2 regions of the Wukongibacter baidiensis genome follow, and region 2 is predicted to be linked to the other one. Evidence: predicted binding sites of a transcription regulator. Region 2 holds the regulator's gene; the other holds the start of a gene.
The links. Region 2 encodes HrcA, which represses chaperone genes, less so after heat shock. Its sites were predicted from a motif close to TTAGCACTCNNNNNNNNNGAGTGCTAA; they were not measured.

Region 1 (9,531 bases), 2.0 Mb from region 2:
TATCATAAAAGCTCGTTTTTCCTATATCTAGTATATCCATGACCTTTTTTTTGTCACCACTATAAATCTTTAATGCATTCATAATCGCATCCTTTTCAGCGTCTATCACTACCTTTTTTAAAGGCTTAACATCTTGTTTATCCACTACTTCATTGGTTTTGACTTCAATTTTTAAATCCTTCGAAAGTATAGTATTACCTTCACATAAAATAACTGCTCTTTCCAATATATTTTCAAGCTCTCTAATGTTTCCCGGCCAGTCGTATTTCTTTAGCTTTTTTAAAGCCTCTCCTGATAAATGCTTTTCTTCACATCCGGCTATTTTGCAAATCCCAGGTAATTTGGAATACACGATGCTGTGAATATCTCCCTTTCTTTCCCGCAGTGGAGGAACCCAAATAGGAAATACATTTATTCTATAAAATAGGTCCTCTCTAAATCTCCCATTTAGAACCTCTTCCTCTAGATTTCTATTTGTAGCGGCTATTATTCTAAGCTCCACGTTGATCTCCTGTTCTCCTCCAACTCTAAAGAAAGTCTTGCTTTGTAGTGCTTGTAGAAGCTTTACCTGCATAGAAAGAGGGATTTCAGATATCTCATCCAAAAATATTGTCCCGCCATTTGCCATTTCAAAGAATCCAACTTTCCCATTTTTCCTAGCTCCTGTGAAGGCCCCTGCTTCATAGCCAAAAAACTCACTTTCCATAAGAGACTCAGGAATAGAACCACAATTCACTTGGATAAAGGGCTTATTCCTATTCTTGCTCGAATCATGGATTTCCTTTGCCATTAAACCCTTTCCAGTTCCACTTTCCCCTAATAGAAGAATTGTAGAGTTTAGTTTTGACGCCTTATAAAGAAGGGTTTTAATCTCCTTTATCTCATCACTTTCTCCTATTACCCTTTTAAAAAAATCAATCTTTTCCTCTCTTTGCTTAAATTTCTTCTCAATCTCTTCTAATCTAAGATATGCTTCATTTCTTTCTTCTATAAGATTTTTAAGCTCTGATATATCCTTAACCTTTAAAAGTGCACCTACTCTTCTATTTCTTCGATTCACAGGCTCAAGAGAGCATAGAGTTGGTCTGCCATTTATCTCTATAAATTTATCTCTAAAACGTATATTCTTTCCTTTAGCAGCTTCATAGAAATCCTCTATGGCAGAAACATATCCATGAATATCAAAAATATCCCTTCCGATGACATCAACTTCATGATCTTGCCCCTTAGCCATGTATTCTCTGCCCATAAGTAAATCATAAATACTTTCCCTTCTTATGGTATACCCCTTACTTTGATAGAACTTTACATTTCCATTCTTACCGTCAAGTACAACTATATAACCAAGGGCATTAATGTATTCAGTTTCAAATTCTTCCTCATCTACAGATATATTCATGGTTTTTCCGGCAAAATCTACTTGTACTTCTATATGAACATCTAGAAAAGTAGTGTTCAGTCTAAGTATTTCATCACTATAATTCTTCGTATATTTGAATATTGGATCAGTCTTTTCATCCTTATATACACCTACAGCTACTATTGAATCCCCAATCTCAATATCTTCATTGTCTATACCAATTACCCTTAAATTCTCTGGTTTAAGTCCTCCATCATCTCTCCCTAGATTATTATCAGCTATTATAACTATGTCTCCCTCTATTATTTGCCCCGATTCGTGACCCCTTCCCTCATCATTAACGACACCAAAAACTTCCTTGGCCTTCTTATTATATATTTGAATTATTCCATGGTTATCAATAAATATAAATCCTTCTGACATCATGTCAGTAAATTGATTTATATATTCCAGATCCGTAAACACAAGAGTTTCCTCCTTACATAAGCATTACTATTACAATCATTATATACAAATTCAAAGGAATTTAAAATAAAGTTATTTTTATTCTGAATATTCTGAAATTATTTGTTTATTTCTGCTTCTTTCAGTATATAATAATTATATAGGGAGGTGATATTATGTTTAATATCATAGCAACTTTTGACAACGTTATAAGCCTTAAAAAGCTTGTAAAAAAGCTCAGAAAGAATCCCAAGGTTAAAGGGCATATCCTAGTAATCAATGAAAATGATGTTATTAGAGAAGATGAAAGGTATATATCAAGTGTTCTAATTAAACGTTCTAGAGAGGTATCTAGCTTAGGATTAGATGACACTTTTAAAGGAATAATATTCGGCGCAATTATCGGAGCTATATCTTCAGTTTCCGCCATACTATTTAATGTAAGCCTTTTAGGCCTATCAACCATTGCTTTGTTAGGTATATTGGCAATAATATTCTATGGAGCTGCAGTAGGTAGTATAATTGGCTTACTAATAACTAATCTCATAAGTAAGTACTATACAAAGGGCTTTGACGGAGAAATGACATTAATCATCAAAGAAGTGGATGATGAGGTTAAGGATGTTGTTGTTGATGCTATAAAGGAGTATACCCCAGAGAAATTCAGTGTGTATTAGTGATTTTGCCACTGCCTACTAGTCGCTAGCTTCTAGCTTTAACTTAAGTCATTTTACTAGGTCTTTTTAAAACAGAAGCGCCTTAAGACGCTAAAAAGGAGTGGGATTATATTTCCCCACTCCTTCTTTATCTTTTCCTATAAGCTAGTAGTTAAAAGCTATCAGCTACTTACTACATCATTGGAGGCATTCCGCCGCCCATGCCCATTGGAGGCATATCATTCTTTTCTTCTGGAAGATCAGCTACTGCTGCTTCAGTTGTTAAGAATAATGCTGAGATTGATGCTGCGTTTTGAAGAGCTGAACGAGTTACCTTAGTTGGGTCAACTATACCAGCTTCAAGCATTGCAACATATTTTTCGTTAAGTGCATCGAAACCAACACCTGGCTCACTGTTTCTAACCTTCTCAACTACTACAGAACCTTCAAGACCTGCATTGATAGCTATTTGTCTCACTGGCTCTTCTAGAGCTCTTCTGATTATTAATGCACCAGTCTTGGCATCTCCTTCTAAAGCTTCTATTACAGCTTCAACAGCTGGAATAGCATTAATAAGTACAGTACCACCACCAGCAACTATACCTTCTTCAACAGCCGCTCTAGTTGCATTTAATGCATCTTCTATTCTTAACTTTCTTTCCTTCATTTCAGTTTCAGTAGCAGCACCTACTTCGATAACTGCAACTCCACCTGAAAGCTTAGCAAGTCTCTCTTGTAACTTTTCTCTATCGAAATCAGAAGAAGTTTCTTCGATTTGACTTCTTATTTGTCTAATTCTATCTTCAATAGCTGAAGTTGCTCCAGCACCATCGATAACAGTAGTGTTTTCTTTATCTATCTTAACAGACTTAGCTGTTCCTAACATATTTAATTCAACTGTCTTAAGGTCTAATCCTAATTCTTCAGATATCACTTGACCACCAGTTACTATAGCTATATCTTGAAGCATTGCCTTTCTTCTATCACCGAATCCAGGAGCTTTAACAGCAACACACTCGAATGTTCCTCTAAGCTTATTAACAACAAGAGTAGCAAGAGCTTCGCCTTCAATATCTTCAGCGATTATTAATAATTTCTTTCCTTGTTGAACTATTTGCTCAAGGATTGGAAGAATCTCTTGAATATTAGTTATCTTCTTATCTGTAATTAAGATGTATGGGCTTTCTAGTACTGCTTCCATCTTTTCAGTATCAGTTACCATGTAAGGAGATACGTATCCTCTATCAAACTGCATACCTTCAACTACCTCTAAAGTAGTTCCCATAGTTCTTGACTCTTCAACAGTTATAACTCCGTCTTTTCCTACTTTTTCCATAGCTTCAGCTATAAGAGAACCTATCTTCTCATCAGCAGCTGAAACAGAAGCAACGTTAGCTATAGCCTCTTTTCCTTCTATTTGCTTTGAGTTTTTCTTGATTTCTTCAACTGATGCTACAACAGCCTCTTCAATACCTTTTTTAAGGATCATTGGGTTAGCACCAGCAGCTACGTTTTTTAATCCTTCTCTAATTATAGCTTGAGCTAATAATGTAGCTGTAGTAGTACCGTCACCAGCAACATCATTAGTCTTAGTAGCAACTTCCTTAACTAATTGAGCTCCCATGTTCTCATATACGTCTTTTAATTCGATTTCACGAGCAATAGTAACACCATCGTTAGTAATAGTTGGTGAACCAAACTTCTTATCTAATATAACGTTTCTACCCTTAGGTCCTAATGTAACCTTAACAGTGTTAGCTAACTTATTAACACCTTCTTCTAATTTACGACGAGCGTCTTCACAGAATTTAATTTCCTTTGCCATTATGTAAACCTCCTTCAAAGATTTTTAATTATTCTACTACCGCTAATAGATCATTTTGTCTTAAAATTGTGTATTCTTGACCATCATACTTAATTTCTGTACCAGCATATTTTGAGAATATAACCTTATCTCCTACTTTAACTTCCATCTTAACTTCTTTACCATCAACCATTCCACCTGGTCCTACTGCAACTATTTCAGCCATTTGTGGTTGTTCCTTAGCTTGGCTTGGTAAAACGATTCCGCTTTTAGTTTTTTCTTCAGCTTCTACCTTCTTGATAACAACTCTGTCACCTAGTGGTTTGATATTCATTGTAAAACCTCCTCGTTTCTTTCTTTTATTTAAATTTATTTACTAGCCAAATTATTAGCACTCACCTTTATCGAGTGCTAATCACAATACTAATTTACAATATTAGTAATTATAAGGCAACTCCGATTTTAGGCAATTTCATTTGATATTTTGCTATTTTTATTGATTAGTAGTTTATTTTGCAACACCACTTCTATTTTCTTCATTTTTCTCATTATTATTCTATTTTATTAATATTTTAGCTTTAACTATTCATATTTTACTTAAAATTCACATTTTTTATAACAATTTTTCCCCTAAAAAACAGTTTTACTGCTTGTTTAATCACTATTATTATCTAATTTACGATGATTTTTTTTTATCTTTGAACCTCTTTTACGAAAACAGGGACCGTCTCATAAAAGCATCTTTTGAGTTCAGCCCCTGAATACTTCAAAAATAATTGTTACACCTAAACTACTAATTTATATTCTTTAACTACTGCTTGTTGGTATAAAGGGTATTATTTCTCTAGCTAGATTCATAATAGGCATAGTTTGAAGCCATATCTTCCCTGGTCCCCTTAGTTTCGCCAAGAAAAGTCCTTCTCCGCCAAAAAACATATTTTTAAAGCCCTTTACCATTTCAATATCAAACTCCACAGTTGGTTCAAACATGGCAACGTGACCCGTATCCACTTTCATAACTTCTCCTGGCGCTAGATTGTATTCAACGACTTCTCCATCAATCTCCATAAATGCTAATCCAGGCCCAGTTATTCTCTGGAGTATAAATCCTTCACCACCGAAAATTCCTGCTCCAATTTTCTTTCTAAAATGCATCTCAAGTTTCACATCTCTCTCAGCACATAAAAACGTCTTTTTCTGACATATCACCGATTGGCCTGCTCTAAGCTCCATAGGAAGAATTTTCCCCGGAAGTGAAGAAGGGAAAGCAATAGTTGCATTATCTTTTTTAGATTTGTATGTAGTCATGAATAGGGATTCTCCCGCAAGCTTTCTTGCTATACCACCAAATAAACCGCCTTCCATGTTGGTACTCATTTCAACCTCCTCAGACATCCATCCCATACCGCCTGATTCTGTAAACACACTTTCGCCCCTGTCTAGTTTCATTATAACTACGGGTAAGGTTTCACCTTTGATTTCGTATTTCAAGTTGCCACTCCCTTTCTTTTTATAGGGATTTAAGTAAAGACTTTAATTTATAAATCTCCAAAACTCCCAAAAGCTATGAGTATTTGTACATTTATAAACTCAGTTTTCCTATGTAAACCCTATACTATTAATCTTAATTATATAATATGTAGAGTTTAATTTCTATAATAAGGGTTATAAGGATAAATTTTCTTAAGTATAGATGTGTGATTCAAAAACTTGAGTTAGTCAAAATTTTTATTCACACATCTACAAAAAAATACAATGTTCCCATTATAGTTCTAACAGGAACATATCATAAAAATATTGATGAACTATGTAAATCACTTTTTTCTTCCTATTTTCAGTTCTCTTGCATAATAGAACAAGTACTGCTGTGCAAAGCCCGCTATACTTCCAAACTTCTCCTGGGCAAAGCTTTGAATTTTTTTAAGGCTTGTACCCTCTGGAACATAGAAATACTCCATAACTCTCTTTACCCATACATCTATAGGAAAGGCATCGTCCTTATCCATGGAAAAGAACATAATACAATCGGAAACCTTTGGTCCTATTCCAGGAAAAAGTATGAGCTGCTCCCTTGCTTCATCTGTATCCACACCTTTTAAGTTATAAATATCTATCTCCTTTGTAGCTACAAGCTTGGCTGCACTTAATATATATTTAGCTCTAAAACCTATTCCGCTGAACTGGATATCTTCTATATTTAAATTATTTAGTACCTCTGGTTTTGGAAAACTAAAATATTTCTTCCCTTTATATTCGCCAATAAATTCTCCATAATTTTCACTCAGAGCTTCTATAGCCCTCTTTATCATAGGTATCCTATTATTTGCTGAGACTATAAAGGACACTAGTGTTTCCCATTCATCCTGCTTAAGAATTCGAATACCATACCCAAACTCCACCGAGGTCTTCATGGTCTCATCTAGCTTTCCTAAACGTTCTTTTATTTCTCCATAATTCCTAGCTAAATCAAAATAGTTATGCCATATATTCATAAATTCATCACGGGTTGTATTATCAATATAAACATTGTTATCTTCCTTTTTAAGATTGATAACTCTTCCTAATGCTACCCCCGTATAACTCCCGTCCTCTTGTTTATTCCATCTAAAACACTGTCCACATTCAAATATATGGGGAAGTTCAAAATCCTTTACATCTTCTAACATTACTCCGTTTTGTATTTCATGAATTTTCATATATATAACACTCCTTTTAAAATCTAGTCATATTTTACTAACAATCAAAATAATATATTATTTAAAGGGTTTATAAATAAAAATATAGAATTAATAACCTTTAGGGGTGGATTACTATGGATAATTTTTTGGACAAACTCAAAAAAAATAAAATATTGTCAATGGAAGATATACTCTTAATTAAGAACAATATCAATGAGGAACATCCTCATTTAGATAATTCCTCTAAAGCAAACATTCTAGCTAGATCAATCCACGATATCCTAAACGAAAATCTAAGGGGCTTTACTAAGGACTATAAAAGTGATATAAAAACCTATCTAATAAAAAACACTATCTTAAACAATAAAAGGTCCATCTATCAATATGATGTATTCAAAGCCTGCGCTTCATCTGAAGATACATCACTTGAATTTATTTATCAAGTCACTAAATGGGCAAGCAAGCAGGCCAATGAAGAAATAGCTCTAAATACCATAAAAAATATCATTGAAGAAATAGATATTGATTCCAGTGATATAGTGGACGAAATCTCCCTAAGTAAAGTATTAGAAGAAAGCAACGAAGCGGAAGATACATATGAACCTATTACCCAAGAAACTCCTAAAGATATCACTGAGCCCGTAGATGATAATGAATACTCTGATAGTGAACAAGCCCTAGATTCAGAAGAACCCTTAGAAATCGAAGCTGAAGTTGAATTTGAAGCCCCATCAGAAGAGGAAGCCATCGAACCCCAAACGCTTAAACAATATATCATTGAAATTAAAAATAAAATCTATAAAATTATACACACTATACATACAAATCTAGTAAATGAAAAATATAGAAAATATATACTTATATATTCCCTCTTAATATGTCTTTTAATCGTTCCCTTTACACATATTATTAAAAATAAAGGAGATGACGGCCTTATAGAGGTTGTTAGCAGCGTAGAATATGATGAAAATTCATTGGAGTTTGGAAAAAAAGATAATGCTATTATAGATGAAGAAATTCTAGCTATTACAAGTCATCTACCGCTGGATTTACAGTATAAAAAGATAAACCAAGAGGGCTTGAAAAATTATTTAGTTGAAAGAAATTCACTTTTGTCCAGCGAACCGTATTTTACGACAATAATCGATTCTGCCAGAGAGTTTAACATAAATCCTATTCTGTTATTTACAATAGCAGGCCATGAGCAATCCTTCGTACCACGTAACCATGAAATGGCTAAAGAAATTGCCAATAATCCCTATAACGTTTTTAGGAGCTGGAAAGACTATAATACCGATATCGAAGATTCCTCAAAAATAGCATGTAGAACAGTTATAAATCTTTTAAAGGGCAGACCTGAAAATGAGGATCCTTTTAAATGGATCAACAGAAAGTATGCCGAGGATAAGAATTGGTGGAAGGGTGTAAGTCGTATATATAATACCTTAGAGAAGAGGGCTGGACTAAAGGTAAGTATTAATGATCTTGGTAGAACTTCTGAAAAAGTGTACATTAATATTACTGATTAAAATGTAATATATAAACAGACCCCAGGTACACTCTTTGTTTGTATCTCGGGTCTATCTATTAGTTATTCTCTTTATCTTTAAGGAAAACAATATATTATTATAGCATTCTCCTACAATGCCCTGTTATCAAAGTATAATATTAATGAGCTACAATTTATTTTGACCAAATTATTGAACCGTCAAATCCATAGCCATCATTTGCCAGTATAACCTCGTGTCTGTCTCCCTTTGAATCTTTCCACTTAATTTTTTCACTAGGCATTCCGCAAGGTAAAAATGTTTCAATATAGATTGTTTGATTTCTTACTTCATCTAGTTCATGCATAACTTTAACTTCTAAAAATTTATTAGCCTCATCATTCCACTCAAGCTTTATTAATTGAAAATCATATATACTACCAATAACCTCGGTTCTAAAATACTCACCACTACCTTGTCCTTTAATCCGTATTTCTTCATATTCTTCAACTAAATCTTCAATATTAGAACCTACAATAGATACAGTTTGTGATGGAATACTTGTCTTTTCTAGAACATATCTTAATTCCTTTTCATTAACGTCTATTATCCTTAATACATTATAACTAGTTGAATCATCTTTCTCTATTTTTTGTTCATCTTGCTCTTCCAACTTTTCTTTTAAATTGCTGATCTGTTTTTCTAATTCTTGAATTTTCAAATTTGTGTTATTTAACTTTTCTTCCAGTCCGTGCTTCTCAGCAATAGTCTTTTCTAAGTTGCTTAAAGTTATTTCCCGACTCTCTTTGTTATTTTCACTACACCCCGTTGATAACAACATTGTAAATAAAACTGCTACTAAAATGTATCTTTGCATAAAATTCACCCTTTTAATTAACTGCGTCTCCACAATTAGCACAGAATTTACAATCTTCATCCAAACTTTCATTACAATTCCTACATATCAAAGTATCCTTCAGTGATTCTTCTTTTTCATCTTGTGTTTCAAATTTGTAACCACAGAAGGAGCAAAATCTAGTATCATAATCAACGACTTTATTACAATCAGGACATTTCTTTCCATCAGTAATTTCCTTGGCTT
Region 2 (9,531 bases):
AATGCTAGTAATGAAGATACTAATGATCAGAAAAAACAAGGGTTAACGAGTGAAATAGAAATAATAAGTACTCCTGTGCCATCGCCTATGAAAATCGTACACTCTATGGAAGATCCTTTGATATTTGTGTATCATACCCATGGTACAGAATCCTATAAACCAGAGACCGTTGGGAATTATCACTCGCTCAATAGGAAATATACTGTTGTAAAGGTCGGAGAGGATGTGACTGGATATCTAAGAAATAGCGGCTTCAAAGTAGTCCACGACGATACCATTCATGATTATCCGTCCTATCAAGGCTCATACACACGCTCTTTGCAAACCTTAAGTAAGAATTTAAAATCGGATCCAACCCTAAAGGTAGTCTTCGATATACATAGAGATGCTATTGACAAGGTTGATGAGTTAAATACCAAAGATTATGAGGAGATAAGAAAAAGAAGCTATGTTGAAATAAATGGAGAAAAGGTAGCTAGGTTTGCAATAGTTCTTGGTGGAGGTAATGATAATATCGAAGAGTTAAAGGAGTTTGCTTATTACATTAAAGCCGTAAGTGACGAATTATATCCCGGTCTAGCAAGGCCTATAATATTAAAGAAGTTTAAGTATAATCAGTACAAAAGTGATTACTATGCGCTATTAGAGGTAGGAAACAATACTAATACAATAGAAGAGGCAAGAAGAACAAGTAAATATATTGGTGAGGTAATCAATCAGGCATTAAGAAAATGTATAGAAAGTCCTTAGGAGTAGATTTGATTTTAAAGAGATTTCATGCGATGAAATCTCTTTTTTTATGTATTTAAGGAATAAAATAATTTCATGTGTCAAAAATATAAATGGTGAGGAAAATGAATAGAGTAGAAAAAATGAAAACGAAAAAACAAAATAGAGCTAGGAGAATAAAAAGCTTTTTTATCGGTATGGTATCATTTATCTTGTTACTTACGTTATTATACATAGGCCTAGAGATTGTAGATGAGACAAATCGTAGTATGATGTCTATGGAAGATGCTAGTTTTTTTAACTATAAAAGGCTGGATAAGGATAATGTAGAGGTCGTCTTTTGTGGAGATAGATATTTAGTAAATGTAGAAAAAGTCGATGCTTTTATTCTTAGCGCCAAGGAGAAATCAAACTATGCTCTAGAAAAAGCAAAGGAATTTGCTGAGGATAAAGGTAAAATTGTTGCAAAGCTAGTTGAGGATATATTTTAGTACTGTAAGTTTAATATTGTAAGCTCCTTATTAAATAAAGCTGGGTTAAACTCAGCTGAAGGTACATGAAAAAAATAAACAAGTCAGGTTGCGAAGTGACTAGTTTATTTTTTGAATGTACCTTATATACTTTATTTCTGTACTACTAATTTGGATTATGTTATAATTGTTAAAGATTATTTAAGTGTATAGAGATTCAAGTAAAACTAATATTTTATACTATATTGAACTCTATATAAAAGGGAGGAAAAAATATTCATGTCAAAGAACCGTCAAGACAATATACGAAATTTCTGTATAATTGCACATATAGATCACGGAAAATCAACTTTAGCAGATAGATTGATTGAAAAAACTGGACTTCTTACTGAGAGAGAGATGAAGGAACAGATATTAGACACTATGGATTTGGAAAGAGAAAGAGGTATAACTATCAAGCTTCAGGCTACAAGGCTAGTGTACAATAAAGATGGAGAAGAATATGTATTAAATCTTATAGATACCCCAGGTCATGTGGACTTTACATACGAGGTATCCCGTAGTCTTGCTGCATGTGAAGGTGCTATCTTAGTAGTAGATGCTACTCAAGGGGTTGAAGCACAGACCCTAGCCAATGTATATTTAGCTGTAAATCAAGATCTAGAAATTTTACCGGTTATAAATAAAATTGACTTGCCTAGTGCAAGACCCGATGAAGTAAAGAAAGAAATTGAAGATGTTATTGGAATAGATGCAGAATATGCACCTCTTATATCAGCTAAGAATGGCATAAATATTGAAGATGTTTTAGAAGCAATCGTAGAGTATGTTCCGCAGCCAAGCGGAGATGAAGAGGCGCCACTTAAGGCACTTATTTTTGACTCTTACTATGACAGTTATAAAGGTGCTGTTGCCTATGTAAGAATTAAAGAGGGTACGGTAAAGCGTGGAGATAAAATGATGATGATGTCTTCTGGAAAGACATTTGAAGTTGTTGAAGTAGGAGTATTATCACCGGGGCCAAGACCTGTAAGTGAACTTAAGGCGGGAGATGTTGGTTATATAACTGCAAGTATTAAAGATGTAAAGAACTGTAGAGTTGGAGATACAATAACAAATGCAGATAATCCATCTGAGGAGCCGTTACCTGGATATAAAAAGGCTACTCCAATGGTTTATTGTGGTATATACCCTGCTGAAGGAGAAAAGTATGAAAGCATTAGGGACGCCTTGGAAAAACTGCAATTGAATGATGCTGCATTAGAATTCGAGCCTGAGACTTCAGTAGCCCTTGGATTTGGATTTAGATGTGGGTTCTTAGGTCTTCTTCATATGGAAATAATCCAACAAAGATTAGACAGAGAATTTGATTTAGATATTATCACAACGTCACCTGGAGTTATTTATAAGGTTACAAAAACTAATGGTGAGGTTCTAATGATTCAAAATCCAAGTAATCTGCCTGATCAAAGTGAAATTGACTATATGGAAGAACCTATAGTTGATGCAAAGATAATGGTCAATACTGAATTTGTAGGAAACGTAATGGAGCTTTGTCAAGATAGAAGAGGTAATATGATCAACATGGAATATATTGATGATAGAAGACTTATCTTAAATTATGAGCTTCCGCTAAATGAAGTAATATATGATTTCTTTGATGCCTTAAAATCTAAAACAAGGGGCTATGGATCATTAGATTATGAATTTAAAAAGTATGTTAAATCTGATCTAGTAAAACTAGACATATTGTTAAATAAAGATATTATCGATGCCTTTTCTCTTATAGTACATGAAAGCAAGGCGTATTCTAGAGGTAGAATAATTTGTGAGAGACTTAGAGAAGTAATTCCGAGACATATGTTTGCTATACCTGTCCAAGCATCAATAGGTAATAAGGTAATTGCTCGTGAAACCATAAAGGCCCTGAGAAAGGACGTTTTAGCTAAGTGTTATGGTGGAGATATATCTAGGAAGAGAAAACTTCTAGAGAAGCAAAAAGAAGGTAAGAAGAAAATGAGACAGCTTGGAAGTGTTGAAGTACCACAAGAGGCATTTTTATCAGTCTTGAAATATGATGAAAAATAAATCGTTAGTCACCCTTTTGGGGTGGCTAACTTATATTATATGTGATGTTTGGTAAAAAACATCACATGAGCGAATAGCTTAGGAGTGTTATTATGAAGGAAATAGGATTATATCTGCATATACCATTCTGTATTCAAAAGTGTAAGTACTGCGACTTTGTTTCCGACAGGCAAAATAATGAGACTATTGACTCATATGTTGAGGCTCTTAAAAAGGAAATAAATATGTATAGTGATAGACTATCGGATTACAGAGTAGAAACGATATTCATTGGTGGAGGTACCCCTTCGATATTAGAAACAGAAAAGATGGATAAGATTGTAAAAGAACTTTTTAGAAACTTTAATATTTCAAAAAATGTAGAGTTTAGTATAGAATCTAATCCAGGAACTTTAACAAAAGATAAACTTAAAAAATATAATGATATAGGAATCAATCGATTAAGTATGGGCCTTCAAAGCTTTAATAATGATGTATTAAAGGAAATTGGAAGAATACACACTAAAGAAGATTTCATTCATAATTATGATGCTGCCAGAGAAGCAGGATGCAAAAACATTAATATTGACTTGATATACGGGTTGCCGAATCAGGATCTAAAGGATTGGGAACATACCCTTAGGGAAGTAATAAAATTGAATCCAGAGCATATATCGGCCTACTCATTAAAGATTGAAGAGGGGACAGCCTTCAAAAGGTTATTTGATGAAAACAAGTTAAATCTGCCCGGGGACGAAGAGGATAGGAAGATGTATGATCTAGCAATTAAGTTACTTGAGCAGCATGGGATAATTCAGTATGAGATATCAAATTTCTCCAAAAAGGAATATGAGTGTAAGCATAATTTAATATATTGGAACAATAAAGAGTACCTAGGATTAGGAGTATCGGCCCATTCCTATATGGATTCCTGTAGGTATGCTAATACAGGGGATATTAATGAATATATAAGGCTTATGAATGAAAAAAAGACCGCTGTGATAAGTGAAGAGCACAAAGACGAAAAGGACGAGATAGTAGAAACGATATTTTTGGGTCTCAGATTAAACAAGGGATTAGATTTAGAGATGTTTGAAAATAGATTTAAGATTTCTATTTATGACATGTATGGTGAGAAGATAAAGAGTTTAGTAGAGCTAGGTCTTTTGTATGAAGATAAGAATCATATTAGATTAACAAGATATGGCATGGATGTTTCAAATCAGGTCTTTATCGAGTTTCTGTAGGCCTATTAAGTAGGTCTGTATTAAATACAAATATTAATATAGACTAAAAAAATTAAAAAGATTATTGACAAAATTCAAATTAAGTGTTAATTTAAAATCAAGAATGTTTAGCACTCGCTTTAAGAGAGTGCTAACAATGGAGAGTGGTAGTATGACTTTAGTTGATAGAAAACTAAGAATATTACAGGCAATAATCAATGATTTTATTGGCACTGCTCAGCCAGTTGGTTCAAGAACTATTGCCAAAAAATATGATTTGGGAATTAGTTCTGCCACTATCAGGAATGAAATGTCAGATCTTGAAGAATTAGGATATTTGGTTCAGCCCCACACCTCAGCAGGTAGAATACCATCGGACTTAGCTTACAGACTTTATGTAGATAGTTTGATGAGAAAGTATGAGGTTGAGAAGAAGCACAAGAAAATAGTAAGTGAATTGTTATTAGAAAAGATAGTAGAAATAGATGATGTAATAAAAAACACATCTGGTATACTATCTCAGTTAACGAACCTAACCTGTGTTGGCTTGTCACCTCAGTTTAGGAAAAGTAAACTAAAAAATATAAAACTGGTTCAGGTTGACAATGATAAGGTTCTTTTAATTTTAGTGTCAAATTCTGGGGTTATTAAGAATATTATATTGAGAATGCAAAATATTTCTCAAGCTGCTCTAGATGAGGTTTCGAATTTATTGCAGGAGAATTTAAGAGGACATACAATAGATCATTTAGATGAAGATCTAATAAATAGAATTAAAAATGAGCTAATTCAGTATAGTTCTACAATTGATGCAATAATTCCAAAGCTCAATAATTCTTTCAGTGACATAGATGATACTAAGATTTATTTAGATGGAATAACAAACATATTCAATTTGCCAGAGTATACAGATATAAATAAGGCGAAGAAGTTTATTTCAATTATTGAAAAGAAAGAATTAATGTATGATCTTTTGAGAAGTGGTACAGATGATGACATCTGTATAAAAATAGGATGTGAAAATGAGATTGATGAAATCAAGGATTGTAGTATTATAACTGCAACCTATAGATTGAATGGAAGAGTAATTGGTAAACTTGGGGTAATTGGACCAACTAGGATGGACTATTCAAAAGTTGTAGGCGTTATTAATTATCTGAATAAAACGTTAACAGATAATATAAAGGACATTTTGCCTGAAATCTTTTGATATAGTGAAAGGATAAAATATGAGAAGCAATTCAAATGATTTTGAAAATAGCGAGCCTAGGTTATCAGCTTTAAACAATAATATTAATGCAGTAAATTCTACTGTTTCTGCAGTTAAGGGGACACTTGGACCACAAGGAATGGACTGCATGATAGTAGATGACTATGGCAATGCTATTATTACAAATGATGGTGTAACAATACTAAGCGAAATAAACACATCTCATCCTGCTGCTAGATTATTGATAAATGCTGTTATGAGTCAAGAAAAGGAAGTTGGAGATGGGACTACTACGTTAACTATTTTAACTGGTGCACTTTTAGACTCGGCCCAGAAAATGGCTGAGTTAGGTGTGCCTGTACATAAGATTATAGAAGGAATTAAAATAGGAATCTCCAAGGCTCTAGAAATCATAGAGGCTGAAAAAGTAAGCATAACAGAAGACAATTATCATCTGATGTCAAGGGTGGCATATATTTCAGCTAGAGAAGATGAAGAAATTTCGAACTTGATTTGTAAGGCTGCGAAGCTAGTTGGCAACAAAATGATTGAAAGTGATAATTTTAGGTTGAGTGATTGTGTTGAGTCTATGGAAGGGACTAAGAGTAATGTGTTCAGCGGTGTGGTAGTAGATAAGAAACCGCTACACTTTTATGAGAATAATGCAATAAATAATGCTAAAATCATGGTACTTGATGACTCCCTCGATGTAGATGAAAACATAAATGAACTCTTAAAAACTGAGGCTGGACTTAATAGTTATCTTGAAAAGGTAGAAATTATAAAATCATGGGCTGAAAAGATTGCTCTTATGAAGGTTGATTTTCTATTGTGTGATAGGAATATCAATCAGGCGGCGATGCAAATACTTTCAGATGGAAATGTTTGTGTTGCAAATCAAGTCTTAAATAGCCAGCTAGAAAAGGTATCTAGACATTGTGGATGTAAAATGTTGAAAAAATCTGCATTACATAAGAATGCGTTAGACTTAGATAAGTACTGTGGTATGGCTGATAAGGTAGAGTATGATGCTGAAAAGGAGCAACTATCAATTAGGGATGGTCATGGTGAGCCCTATGCAACCGTAATGATTTCTTCTTCTACGGGTGAAATAACTAGGGAAAGGGAAAGAATAGCTAAGGATGCCGCGTCTTCTCTTCAATTTGCAATTAAAGATGGAGTCGTTGCAGGTGGTGGAGCTCTAGATATATATATTTCAACCCTATTGGAAAAATATCGAGAAGAAGTTGTTGGAATGGAGAAGTACGGCTTTGACTGTGTTATTGAGGCACTTAAACGACCTTTCTTACAGATGGTTGAAAATAGCGGGTTCAATTCTCTAGAAGTTTTAGAAAAAGTAATAGCCGCTGGGAGACTAGAGGAAAAGAAGTTTCTTTCAATAGATTTTAACAGTGGAAATATAAAAGATATGGAATTAGAGGAGATTTTTGACCCAGCTTATGTTAAAATAAGTGCGTTAAAGAAAGCTGAGGAAATATCTAAAGCTATACTTAGAATAAATTTAATTTTAAGAGGAAAAAAATAATTATGATTTAGATCAGGTGGGTGGTATTATGGAGAATACAGTTAATGAAAAGGATTTAAATACTCAAGATGAAATGAAGGAAGAGATTGATAGTAACCTTGAGGCAACTAAAGATGAAATGGAAGATCAAGCAAAAGTAGAAAATGAATCAAAGGATTCTGGAGTTCTAAACAAAGAACTTGAAGATTACAAAACTAGATTCACAAGATTATCAGCAGATTTTCAAAATTACAAAAGAAGAATTGAAAAGGAAAAGGGTGAAATATTTAAGTTTGGAAGTGAAAAAATAGTAAATGATATTTTACCTGTAATTGATAATTTTGAAAGGGCTATACAGTCAGCTGGAAGCAATAATGAAGAATCTGAAGGTCTTTTAGATGGAATCCAACTTATTTTCAAACAGCTTGTTGATGTTCTTGGTAAACATGGAGTTGAAGAAATAGAAGCCATAGAAAAGGAATTTGATCCAAATCTTCATCACGCTGTAATGCAAGATGAATGTGAAGATGTTGAAGCAAATACTATTACAGAGGTATTCCAAAAGGGATATACACTAAATTCAAAGGTTATAAGACCTAGTATGGTAAAGGTAGCAAAATAATTTAAATAAATAATTTAAAAATAAAATTTAAAAAATTATATTATACTTTTTTGTAAGGAGGAAATAACATGGGAAAGGTTATAGGAATTGATTTAGGTACTACAAACTCATGCGTTTCAGTTTTAGAAGGAGGAGAGCCAGTAGTAATTCCTAATGCTGAAGGAAATAGGACTACACCTTCGATTGTAGCGTTTGCAAAGAATGGAGAAAGATTAGTTGGTGAAACTGCTAAAAGACAAGCGATAACAAATCCAGATAGAACAATCGCTTCAATTAAAAGACATATGGGAACAGACTATAGCGTGAAAATTGACGATAAAGATTATTCGCCTCAAGATATTTCCGCTATGATACTTATGAAATTAAAGACTGATGCAGAGAGTTATCTTGGAGAAACTGTTACAGATGCTGTTATTACAGTTCCAGCATATTTTACTGATAGTCAAAGACAGGCTACTAAGGATGCAGGTAAAATAGCAGGCTTAAACGTTAGAAGAATCATCAACGAGCCTACGGCAGCTTCTTTAGCATACGGTATAGATAAAGAAACAGAGAGTCAAAAAATACTAGTATTTGACTTAGGTGGAGGAACATTTGACGTATCGATACTAGAGCTAGGAGATGGAGTATTTGAGGTTCTAGCTACAAATGGTAACAATCACCTAGGTGGAGATGACTTTGATGAAGTAGTAATTAACTTCCTAGCTGAAGAGTTTAAAAAGGAACACGGAGTAGACTTACGTAATGACAATATGTCTCTACAAAGATTAAAGGACGCAGCTGAAAAAGCTAAAAAGGAATTATCATCAGTTCAAACAACGAATGTTAATCTACCTTTTATTACTGCTTCAGCAGCAGGACCACTTCATCTAAATATTGACCTAACAAGAGCTAAATTTGAGCAATTAGCATCATCTCTTGTGGAAGCAACTTTAGAGCCAACTAGAAAGGCATTAAATGATGCAGGACTGTCATCTTCAGGGGTTGATAGAGTTATATTAGTTGGTGGTTCTACAAGAATCCCTGCAGTACAAAAAGCGATTAAGAACATTATTAATAAGGATCCATATAAGGGAGTAAACCCTGATGAATGTGTTGCGGTTGGAGCAGCTATTCAAGCTGGTGTATTAACTGGTGAAGTAAAAGATTTATTATTACTAGATGTTACTCCATTATCATTAGGTATTGAAACTTTAGGTGGAGTATTTACTAAACTTATTGAAAGAAATACAACTATACCTTCTAAGAAGAGTCAGATATTCTCTACTGCAGCAGATAACCAAACAGCTGTTGATATCCACGTTCTTCAAGGTGAGAGACAAATGGCTGGCGACAATACAACTCTTGGTAGATTCCAGCTTACAGGTATTCCACCGGCTCCAAGAGGAATTCCTCAAGTTGAAGTTACATTTGATATAGATGCAAACGGTATTGCTCACGTATCTGCTAAGGATCTTGGAACTGGAACGGAGCAAAATATTACAATTACTGCATCTACTAACCTTTCTGACGACGAAATAGAAAAGAAGGTTAAGGAAGCTGAAAAGTTTGCTGAAGAAGATAAGAAGAAGAAAGAATCTATTGAAGCTAAAAATAAAGCTGATTCATTATTATATGAAACTGAGAAAGCTCTAAAAGAACATGGTGACAAGGCTTCTCCAGAAGAAAAGGCACAAATCGAA

Region 1: the regulator HrcA is predicted to act here: its motif matches at 4,653-4,679, upstream of groES (co-chaperone GroES).

The regions. Positions count from the first base shown of each region.
Region 1 is NZ_CP138202.1:4,397,925-4,407,455, reverse strand. It holds gene R9X47_RS19850 (sigma-54 interaction domain-containing protein) at 1-1,825, opposite strand, end outside; gene R9X47_RS19845 (hypothetical protein) at 1,981-2,481, shown strand; gene groL (chaperonin GroEL) at 2,654-4,285, opposite strand; gene groES (co-chaperone GroES) at 4,314-4,598, opposite strand; gene R9X47_RS19830 (TIGR00266 family protein) at 5,072-5,755, opposite strand; gene R9X47_RS19825 (DNA-3-methyladenine glycosylase family protein) at 6,079-6,960, opposite strand; gene R9X47_RS19820 (hypothetical protein) at 7,077-8,471, shown strand; gene R9X47_RS19815 (hypothetical protein) at 8,626-9,306, opposite strand; gene R9X47_RS19810 (zinc ribbon domain-containing protein) at 9,320-9,531, opposite strand, start outside.
Region 2 is NZ_CP138202.1:6,349,621-6,359,151, forward strand. It holds gene spoIIP (stage II sporulation protein P) at 1-750, shown strand, start outside; gene R9X47_RS29150 (hypothetical protein) at 855-1,220, shown strand; gene lepA (translation elongation factor 4) at 1,479-3,287, shown strand; gene hemW (radical SAM family heme chaperone HemW) at 3,380-4,513, shown strand; gene hrcA (heat-inducible transcriptional repressor HrcA) at 4,665-5,702, shown strand; gene R9X47_RS29170 (TCP-1/cpn60 chaperonin family protein) at 5,722-7,248, shown strand; gene grpE (nucleotide exchange factor GrpE) at 7,277-7,849, shown strand; gene dnaK (molecular chaperone DnaK) at 7,918-9,531, shown strand, end outside.